Regions from separate parts of the Micromonospora sp. NPDC049101 genome, predicted to be linked through region 2. Evidence: riboswitches for the same ligand, from Rfam matches in the RefSeq annotation. Region 2 holds a riboswitch; each other region holds the start of a gene.
What was found. Region 2 has a riboswitch for cobalamin ahead of bluB (5,6-dimethylbenzimidazole synthase). Riboswitches for the same ligand answer to the same signal wherever they lie in the genome.
Positions count from the first base shown of each region.

Region 1: linked by a shared signal. The riboswitch ahead of AB0B57_RS35915 (acyl-CoA thioesterase) and the one ahead of bluB (5,6-dimethylbenzimidazole synthase) in region 2 are both predicted to bind cobalamin.
Region 3: linked by a shared signal. The riboswitch ahead of AB0B57_RS28095 (ribonucleoside-diphosphate reductase subunit alpha) and the one ahead of bluB (5,6-dimethylbenzimidazole synthase) in region 2 are both predicted to bind cobalamin.

Region 1 is NZ_JBEZED010000046.1:25,118-28,389, reverse strand. Features, by position in the region: gene AB0B57_RS35920 (zinc-dependent alcohol dehydrogenase family protein) at 1-821, opposite strand, end outside; gene AB0B57_RS35915 (acyl-CoA thioesterase) at 930-1,442, opposite strand; cobalamin riboswitch at 1,570-1,784, opposite strand; gene AB0B57_RS35910 (copper resistance protein CopC) at 1,915-3,272, shown strand, end outside.
Region 2 is NZ_JBEZED010000003.1:22,784-26,055, reverse strand. Features, by position in the region: gene AB0B57_RS04275 (SdrD B-like domain-containing protein) at 1-845, opposite strand, end outside; cobalamin riboswitch at 977-1,177, shown strand; gene bluB (5,6-dimethylbenzimidazole synthase) at 1,207-1,836, shown strand; gene AB0B57_RS04265 (aminoglycoside phosphotransferase family protein) at 2,603-3,272, shown strand, end outside.
Region 3 is NZ_JBEZED010000025.1:59,037-62,308, forward strand. Features, by position in the region: gene AB0B57_RS28090 (enolase C-terminal domain-like protein) at 1-617, opposite strand, end outside; cobalamin riboswitch at 1,181-1,397, shown strand; gene AB0B57_RS28095 (ribonucleoside-diphosphate reductase subunit alpha) at 1,592-3,272, shown strand, end outside.

The sequences.
Region 1 (3,272 bases), on a different contig from region 2:
CCCCGCCCGGTCAGCATCGGCAGCAGGGTGAACACCCCGGAGTAGGTCGCGCCTCGGAACGACAGCGGGGCGAGCGAGTGTGAGCCCCAGCCCAGCGCGCTGACGACATGCCCGTGATAGGTGCGCACCGCCGCGAACGACGCGTCGAGCGTCGGGCCACCGACGTTGTCGACGATGATGTCGAACCCCTCGCCGTCGGTGTATCTCTGCACGTACTCCTCGACGTTGCTTGTGGTGTAGTCGATCGGCACGGCGCCCAGGCTCTCGATGACCCGCATGCTCGCCGGCCCGCCCGTGGCGTACGCCTCGGCGCCGCGCGCCTGGGCGAGCTGCACGCCCACGTAGCCGACACCGCCGGCACCGCCGTGCACCAGCACCTTCTGCCCGGCGCGGACCCCGGCCCGGTCGACGAGCCCCTCCCAGGAGGTGATCGCGGCCAGGGGCAACGCGGCGGCCTCCCGCATCGAGAGGGTGTCCGGCTTGCGGGCCAGCAGCCGCACGTCCACGGCCGCGTACTCGGCCAGCGAACCCTGCAGGTCGCCCACGCCCCCGCACAGCCCGTACACCTCGTCTCCGGGCGCGAAGCCGGTCACCTCCGTGCCGATTGCCGCGACGACGCCGGCGAGGTCCAGGCCGAGCACCGCAGGAGGCTGGACACGCGCGTGCGCGGCCTTTCCTGCCTGGATCTTCGTGTCGAGCGGGTTGACGCCGCTGGCGACGATCCGCACCAGCACCTGCCCGCGCCCGGGGGTGGGTTGATCGATCTCCTCGATCGTCAGTGGAACGTCGAACTCCCGCAGCACCGCAGCGCGCATAACCATCCACACTCTCCGTGATCGAGTCTTCACGTGGACGTTATCCGACCGGACCGGCGGCGGGGCGGGTTCCTCGGACCACGCCAGCGCCGCCACGGGCGGGCCGGGCGCGGGTCAGTCCTCTTCGGCACCGTCGAGCAACGCGCGTCGCAGCGCCAGCCGGTGCTTCCGGCGGATCTCCGCCTCCCGGTAGCGTCGCCGGTCCCCGTCGGTCTCCGGTAGCAGCGGCGGCACGGTACGAGGCTGGCCGTCGTCGTCGATGGCGACCATGACCAGGTGGGCGGTGGCCACGTCGGTGGGTGGCACCGCCCGGTCCCACCGGTCGGCGGTGACCTTGACGGCCACCTCCATCGAGCTGCGGCCGGCCCAGGTGATCCGGGCGTCGACGTGTACGACGTCGCCGACCCGCACCGCGCGTAGGAACGCCGTCTCGTCGATGGCGGCGGTCACCGCCGGCCCGTCGGAGTGCCGGGCGGCGACCACACCGGCGACGGAGTCGATGAGGTTGAGGATCCGGCCGCCGTGCACCGTACCCATCAGGTTGGTGTGGTGCTGGTCCATGATCTGCGACAGGGTCAGGTGCGACGCCGACGGCGCTCGGCCGGCGATGGTGGCGGTGTCGTGCACAGCGGTAGTCCGTCCCTCGGAACCCACACCGCCGGTTCGCGGACACGCTGACGAGGATCTGGCCGCGCGCCACACGCACGGCCGGTCACCCGCTCAGCCCACCCGCGAGGCCGACGGCAGCGCACACGGTTGTGTACGCGGCGCCGGCAGGTCTTCGGACTCGCGGGCCCGACCGGTCGTGCCGGTCCCCTACTGGCCGTCGCTTCCCGGGCCACTGGCCCAGTGCTGATGACGGCGGTCGTTCCCACTCACCGCTGCGGGGCAGCCCCGGATTTCCACCGGGTTCCCTCTTACGACGCCCAGCCGGTCACGACGGGGCGAACCAGCGCCGCGGGGAGCATAGCTGGCCTGGGGATCTGTCCACCCGGGGCGTCCGGCCGCGGCGGCGGATGACCGCATCGTCGACTTTTGTCGTTCGAGGAAGAAGATCGTCACCTCTTGAAAAAAGTCTCGCGCGGGTGAGGATATCCAGATGCGTCGTCTCCCCCAGACTTGCGGGCGGGTGGTCTCGGGCCTCCTCGCGTTCCTCCTCGCCTCGGCGGTCGCCCTCCTCGCGTCCACCCAACCCGCCGCGGCGCACGGGACCCTCGCCACGTCCACACCGGCGAGCGGCGCCACCGTGCGCGAGCCGTTGACGTCGGTGCGGCTCCTCTTCACCGAGAAGGCCGCCGCCAACGCGTTCTTCACGATCACCGCCCCGGGCGGCACCCGTGTCGACAACGGCTGGTCGCCGGGGGAGCCGCAGCCGCTGGAGAAGCCGGTACGGGAGTACTTCCTGGTCAACGGGAAGTTCGAGCCTCGGGAGTACACGACGGGGTTCCCCGCGGTGGTGGCCGTCGCCCACCTGCCCGCCAAGGGCCAGTATTCGGTGAGCTACCTGTCGGTCGCCTCGGACGGCGACGCCGTGCGGGGCACCCTGACCTTCCGTTACGAGGGGCGGGTGACGGCAGCGCCGAAGGGGTGGAGCCCGCCGTCGACCCAGCCGGACCCGGCGCTGGTGGCCGCGGCCGAGCAGCACAACACGTCCGGGCAGGCGTCTGCGGTGCCGACCACGGCGGACGATCCGTCGACCCCGCCGGCTGCGGCGGCTCCGGAGACCGGGTCGACCGACAAGAGCGGTCCCGGCGCACTGGCCTGGACCGGGTTGGCGTTGGTCGCGGCAGTCGGGGCGGTGGCCGGGTTCGTCGTCTGGCGTCGCCGATCGGCTTCCGCCGGCACACCCACCGGCCGGGGCCGTACCTCGGCGGCGACCTCCGGTCGACGCGGCGGTGGCACCCGTGCTCCGAACCGGGCCGGCGCTGGCAAGACCACCGGCGGCAAGACCGTCGGGGGTAAGGCCGCCGGGGACCGGACCTGCGGAGGCAAGACCGGCGCTGGCAAGACCGGCGCTGGCAAGACCGGCGCTGGCAAGACCGGCGGGGCCCAGGCCGGCGGCGGCAGGACCAGCGGGGGCACGGCCGGCGAGGTCGGCGCGGTCGGCGCGGCGGCCGGCGTCGTCGCGCGTACCGCGAGCGACAGGCGGCTGCCCGCCACCGTGCCGGCGGCGCGCAAGGGTGACACGGTCGTCACGGCCCGCACGGGCGTCACCGTCGAGCCGACGCCGACCGATCAGGTGGAGAAGCCCCTCGCCAGCACGGACGACGAGCCGGCGGTCGATTCCGGACCTCGGCCCGACACCGACCTCGCCGCCGCGACGCCCGGGTCCCGGCTGAGCAACACCCACCTGGCGCTGCTCGTCGGCGGGCTGGTGCTCGCCCTGCTGGCCGGGTTCGGGCTGGCCCGCATCGGGACCGGCGACGAGACCCCGGCGGGCCGCGACGCCCGACAGCC
Region 2 (3,272 bases):
GTCGGCGTCATCGTCGAGGTCGGCGTCGCCGTCGAAGTGGGCGTCGGCGTCGGCGTCGGCGTCGAAGTCGGCGTCGGCGTCGCGCTCGGCGAGCTCACGGCGACCTTCTTCGCCGCCACGAAGACGCGCGGCTCGTCGCTGTCGTCGGCCCTGACCTGCGCCAGAGTGTGGTCGTCCGCGCCGTTCTCGCCGGCCAGGATCTTCCAGCCCGCCGGGGCGGTGAAGGTCAGCAGGACGTCGCCGGCGGGGAGGCGGGCGAAACGGAACAGGCCCTTGGCGTCCGTGCTGGCCTCGGCGTACGTCGTCTTGCCGTCGGCACTGGTGGCGACGACCTTGACACCCGGGACGCCAGGCGTCCGGGGCGTCCACTCGGCGTCATAGGACTCACCCTGGAAGACGTAGCCGCCGAGATCGTCGAAGACGCCCGCCACCAGCAGCCGCACGCTGGTGATGTTGTCGGCGTCGTTGGCCTCGCCGTTGTCGGCGGCAAGCGAGAAGGCAACGAACCCGTAGCCGGACTGCCACGCCACGTGGTTGGTCTTGCCGGTGATCTGAACGGTCTTGGTGGCGCCGGCGGCGAGGTCGAAGCCGGTCGACAGCTCACCGTAGGCGACACCGTCGACGCCCTCGCTGTCGCCGCCGGTGTAGTGCACGTGCCTGGCGTCGACAGAGCTCTTGTTCTTCACCGTGACCGTGATGGTGAAGGTCTCGCCCTCGGCGTAGTTGGCCTTGTCGGCGGCGGAGGTCACCGCGATATCCGGCTTGGGCTCGGCGGCCAGGGCGGCCGCTGCCGGAAGAACGGCCACGAGCACGCCCACGAGGGCGGCGGCGGCAAGTTTGCGCATGGAGGTCTCCGTAATGGGGGCGGGAATCAGCGCGATGCTAACGGCTGGGCGAGTCGCTCCGCTGTCCCAGGACCGCCGGAACACCTTTGGCGAGACAGGCCCCGGGCTCGTCGGGGCCGCTATGGTGCACGGTGGCACAAACGTTGCGAGGTGCCCCGCGCCAGTGGGGAGAATCGGGAAGCCGGTGTGAGTCCGGCACGGGCCCGCCGCGGTGACCGGGGAGCTGCCACCCACGCGTACCAGACGCAGCCACTGACCCTGCGGGGTTGGGAAGGCGGGTGACCAGCGTAGATCCGGGAGTCCGAAGACCGGCCTCGCGTCATCGACCCCGTCAGGGGCACGAGCGCAGCGGGAGCCTGCCATGAACACCGGACTCTACGAGACCATCCACCGCCGCCGGGACGTACGTGCCCAGTTCACCGGGGCGCCGATCCCGGACGAGACGTTGAACCGGATCCTCACGGCGGCGCACGCCGCACCGAGCGTCGGCCTCTCCCAGCCCTGGGACTTCATCCTGGTCCGCGATCCCGAGCTGCGGCAGGAGTTCCACCAGCACGTACAGCGGGAACGGGACACCTTCGCGGCCACTCTCGACGGTGCGGCGAAGGAACGCTTCACCCGGATCAAGATCGATGGCGTACGCGAGGCGACGTTGTCGGTCGTGGTCACATACGACCCGCAGCGGGGTGGACCGGCGGTGCTCGGCCGTCACGCGATCGCCGACGCCGGCCTCTACTCGGTCTGTCTGGCAATCCAGAACCTGTGGCTGGCCGCGACCGCAGAGCAACTCGGGGTTGGTTGGGTCTCGTTCTACCGGGAGCCGTTCCTGCGCGACCTGCTCGGCATCCCGGCCACCGTGCGCCCGGTGGCGTGGCTCTGCCTCGGCCCGGTCACCCATCTGGAGCAGACGCCGGACCTGGAGCGGCACGGCTGGCGCCAGCGAACCCCGGTGTCGTCGGTGATCCACCACAATCGTTGGACGATGGAGTGACCGAGTTCTGCCGACGCCGATCCAGGGCCCCCGCTGGCCGAACAGCCGTTCGTGCCCAGGAAGCCTCCGGAGCGAGCAACGGTCGACGGCCTGGTCGGTGAGCCCGTCCGCGGGGCGGCGGGTCAGGAAATGCCAGCACTGCTACGGCCAGGGCCAGCACGGCGACGGCGGCGCGCTTCAACTGTGGGTCTGACGGAAGAACCGGCCGCCGCAGTGCCGGCGGATCCGAATGCCTCACTTTGCACTGACGGAGATGAAATCAGGGTCGACTGCCGTCTTATCCGGACCTTCGCCGCCATCGATCCCTACGGCACCCCTTACCCACTGCGATCAGCACGATCGCCGCGAAAATGCCGCAATGACGACGAAGTACATAGCAGCGGGTAATCAGATCAATACAACGAGGCTAGACATCTATAGATCATCATGAGAGGCTGTTGCAATGCGGGGGGAGTTCGGGAGATCGCCGAATTGGTAACCATTTGTGACGAAGCCGCTCCCACCCGTCTCCACCTCACTTAATCAAGAGACGGTCGCAGGAGGAACCGGTCCAGCAACAACTCTTCGTGTCTTTATCGCGCCGCCATGCCGGCTTGCGGTCTAATTGCCGGCACGGACGGTACACCCTGCGCTGACTCACTCTCGTGAGCCCTGGGGCGAGAGTTTCGCATGTCCACAATCCTCGGCATTCTCCGTCGGACTGACGGTACCGAGGTGCACCTGAATGGCGCGACAACGGAAAGCGACTCACGGAAGGTGACCACCCTTGCTGGATCTGGAAGAGATAACTGCGCGGTTCCAGTCGATCGCCGACTACGCGCGCTCGGGAAAGGTGAACCATCGCTGGTTGAGTTCGCTGCCGGAGCAGTTGGCGACCCTGGCCCGCGAGTGGGACCTCGAAATCGGCGCCGAGCTCGGTTCCGAAATCGGCGCCGACTTCTCCTCGGGCGTCTCCTCGGTGGTGCTGGCCTGCACCGGCCCCTTGGGCGACGCGGTGTTGAAGCTCGCGCCGGACTCGTACGCCCTCGCCGAGGAGGTGGCGATGCTGCGGCAGTTCGCCCCGAGCGGACGGGTTCCGGCAGTCCTCGCCGCTGCCAAGGGAGCGGTGCTGTTGGAGGCCATCAAACCGGGCATTCCGGTGGAACAGCTTCCGGAGGCACCGTCCCCCACCGACTACGCGTTGTTCCTCAACGAGCTGCACTCGGCCGGCGATCCGGAGAGCGCGCCCCGGAAGGCCGCCGACTGGCTTGAGCTGATGTACGGCTGGACCGAGCGGGGCGGCCTGGACGTGACGGAATCGCGCCGGATCACGGCGGAGCTCTTTTCCGCACCAGCGGAACGGGTGCTGTTGCACGGCGATCTGCACCTCGGCAATGTTCTCGCGTCCGACACCAGGGGTCTGGTGGCTCGTAGTCCGATTGCCTGTGTCGGCGAAC
Region 3 (3,272 bases), on a different contig from region 2:
AGCTTGTCGTCGCCGTAGCCGAGCCAGCCGGCCGAGGTGGTGTAGGCGGGGTAGCCGGTCCGGTCGAGCTCGGCGAGACGGGCGGCCTTGGTGCTCTCCTTGGCGCGCAGGATGGCCAGTGCCTCGTCCCGGGTCAGCGCGTCGGACAGGTAGCGCAGGTCCGCGATGTCGACGAGCTGCTCGGGGGACATGTCGACGAGCAGCCGCCACAGCGGCTTGTCGGCGACCCGGGCGACCAGGTCCCACGACGCGTTCAGCACGGCGGCCAGCGACAGGTGGACGACGCCCTTCTCCGGGCCGAGCCACCGCAGTTGGGAGTCGGAGGTGAGCAGGCGGTAGACCGCGCCCATGTCCGCCGCCATCGTCGCGACGTCCACGCCGACGAGGCGCTGTGCCTGATGGACCGCCGCCGCTACGACGATGTCGTTGCCGCGACCGATGGTGAAGGTCAGACCGTGGCCCGCGAGTGGCGCGCCCGTGCTGTCGACGCCGTCGGTGTGCAGGACGACGTAGGCCGCCGAGTAGTCGCCGTCCTTGTTCATGGCGTCGGAGCCGTCAGCGGTCAGGGAGGTGGGGAAGCGGACGTCCTCGATGGTGACGGCAGTGATCTGCGGCATGCGCTCCTCGCCCGGCTAGGCTAAAGATCAGATGATCTCTGCGAGTATACGGAGGGCTAATCCGGCACGTCAACGACGTCGATCACCTGTGAATCCAAGACATCCAATGTTTCGGTCCCGATGCGAATGCGTCAGCGCGCTGTCCTCTCGGTCGCCGCATCCGGCCCACGGGCCTCGGCAGCGGCTGCGGCGAGATTCGTGGCGCTGGTAGACACTCTGCGGCGCGACGGCACGTCGTCGTTCACGGACTGTTGATGTGCGCCCGGCGGGATTGGGATATTGCTGCGAGAAGTGGATAGTGCGCGCGGAAGATTGGATGTCCACTTCAGATTCTGACATTGATGGCCGGAAATAAATAGGGATCCTTACGTCTGAAGACTTAATACATCACACCTTTCCGCATGGCGGCACCTGCTCGATGTCACGTCCGCGCGGGCGTGGGCTGCCGCCCGCCGGCCTGGTTCGGCGCGGGTCCGGGCGAGCCGGTGACGACCATCACCAGTCACGGCGCCGACACGCCCGGGACCGACATGTGGGGTGTGACAACCGCAGCGTCCCTATATATGGTGTCGAGCGCAGCTGGTTCGGCCGTTCATCCCGAGCGGTCGAGGCAAGAGGGAACCCGGTGGAAATCCGGGACTGTCCCGCAGCGGTGAGTGGGAACGACAGCCGTCATGAGCACTGGGCCACCAATCGGTCTGGGAAGCGACGGCCAGTAGGAGACCGGCGACCCGGTCGTGCCCGCGAGTCCGAAGACCTGCCAGCGCGCCGTGCACCCGCACCCGGGTGGGCGGCGGTCCGAGGCCGCGTGGGACGGCCGACGCCACCTGACCCGCGCCTGCCCGGCGTGGCGTCCGCCGGTGTCTGTCTCCACGCGTCCGAAGGCCATCAGGTCTCGAACTCGCGAGGAGTGAGTGGTGACAGTCACCGAGGTAGTCCCGGCAAGCGGCGACGCGGTCCTGCGGCGGACGCCGATGCAGGTCCGCAAGCGCAACGGCACCACCGAGTCCGTGGACGTCAACAAGATCGTCCGGGCGGTCGAGCGGTGGGCCGACGACCTGACCGACGTCGACCCGATGCGCGTCGCCACCCGCACGATCAGCGGGCTGTACGACGGCGCGACGACTGCCGAGCTGGACCGGCTGTCCATCCAGACCGCAGCCGAGATGATCGGTGAGGAGCCGCAGTACTCCCGCCTCGCGGCCCGGCTGTTGTCCGGCTACGTCGACAAGGAGGTGCGTCGGCAGGGCGTCACCTCGTTCAGCGCGGCGATCCGGGTCGGTCACGCCGAGGGCCTGATCGGGAACGACACCGCCGCGTTCGTCGCCGCGCACGCCGCGATGCTCGACGACGCTATCGACACCGACGGCGACCGGAGGTTCGAGTACTTCGGCCTGCGCACGGTGTACGACAGGTACCTGCTACGCCACCCCACCAGCCGGCTGGTGCTGGAAACCCCGCAGTACTGGCTGCTGCGGGTGGCGTGCGGGCTGTCCCAGACGCCGGACGAGGCGGTCGGCTTCTACCGGCTGATGTCCAGCCTGGCCTATCTGCCCAGCTCACCGACGTTGTTCAACTCCGGCACCCGGCACACCCAGATGTCCTCCTGCTATCTGGTCGACTCTCCGCGCGACGAGTTGGACTCGATCTACCAGCGGTACGCCCAGGTCGCCAACCTGTCCAAGTTCGCCGGCGGCATCGGCATCGCGTACTCCCGGGTCCGGTCCCGTGGGGCACTGATCCGCGGCACCAACGGGCAGTCCAACGGGATCGTGCCGTGGCTGCGCACACTGGACGCGAGCGTCGCCGCGGTCAACCAGGGTGGCCGACGCAAGGGCGCGGCCTGCGTCTACCTGGAGCCGTGGCACCCGGACGTCGAGGAGTTCCTGCAACTGCGGGACAACACCGGCGAGGACGCCCGCCGCACCCACAACCTGAACCTGGCCAACTGGGTCCCGGACGAGTTCATGCGCCGGGTCGAGGCCGACGAGATGTGGTCGCTGTTCGACCCGCACGAGGTGCCCGAGCTGCCCGACCTGTGGGGGGAACGGTTCGACGCCGCCTACCGGCAGGCCGAGGCGCAGGGTCGCCACGTGCGGCAGGTCCCGGCGCGGGAGCTGTACGGCAAGATGATGCGCACCCTCGCCCAGACCGGCAACGGGTGGATGACCTTCAAGGACGCCGCGAACCGGCTGTGCAACCAGACCGCCGAGGACGGCAACGTGGTGCACCTGTCCAACCTGTGCACCGAGATCATCGAGGTGTCCAGTGACGCCGAGACCGCCGTGTGCAACCTCGGCTCGGTGAACCTCGCCGCCCATCTCACCGACGGCGGCATCGACTGGGACCGGCTGCGCGCCACGGTTCGTACCGCGGTGACCTTCCTCGACCGGGTCATCGACATCAACTACTACCCGACCGTGCAGGCGGCGGCGAGCAACCCCCGCTGGCGGCCGGTCGGACTGGGGCTGATGGGCCTACAGGACGTCTTCTTCGCGCTGCGACTGCCGTTCGACTCCCCGGCCGCCCGGGAGCTGTCCACCCGGATCAGCGAGGAGCTGTACCTGACCGCGCTGGAGACCTCCGCCGACCTGGCGCGCCGCTTCGGCGCGCACCCGGCGTACGCGCAGACCCGGGCCGCGCGGGGCCAGCTCC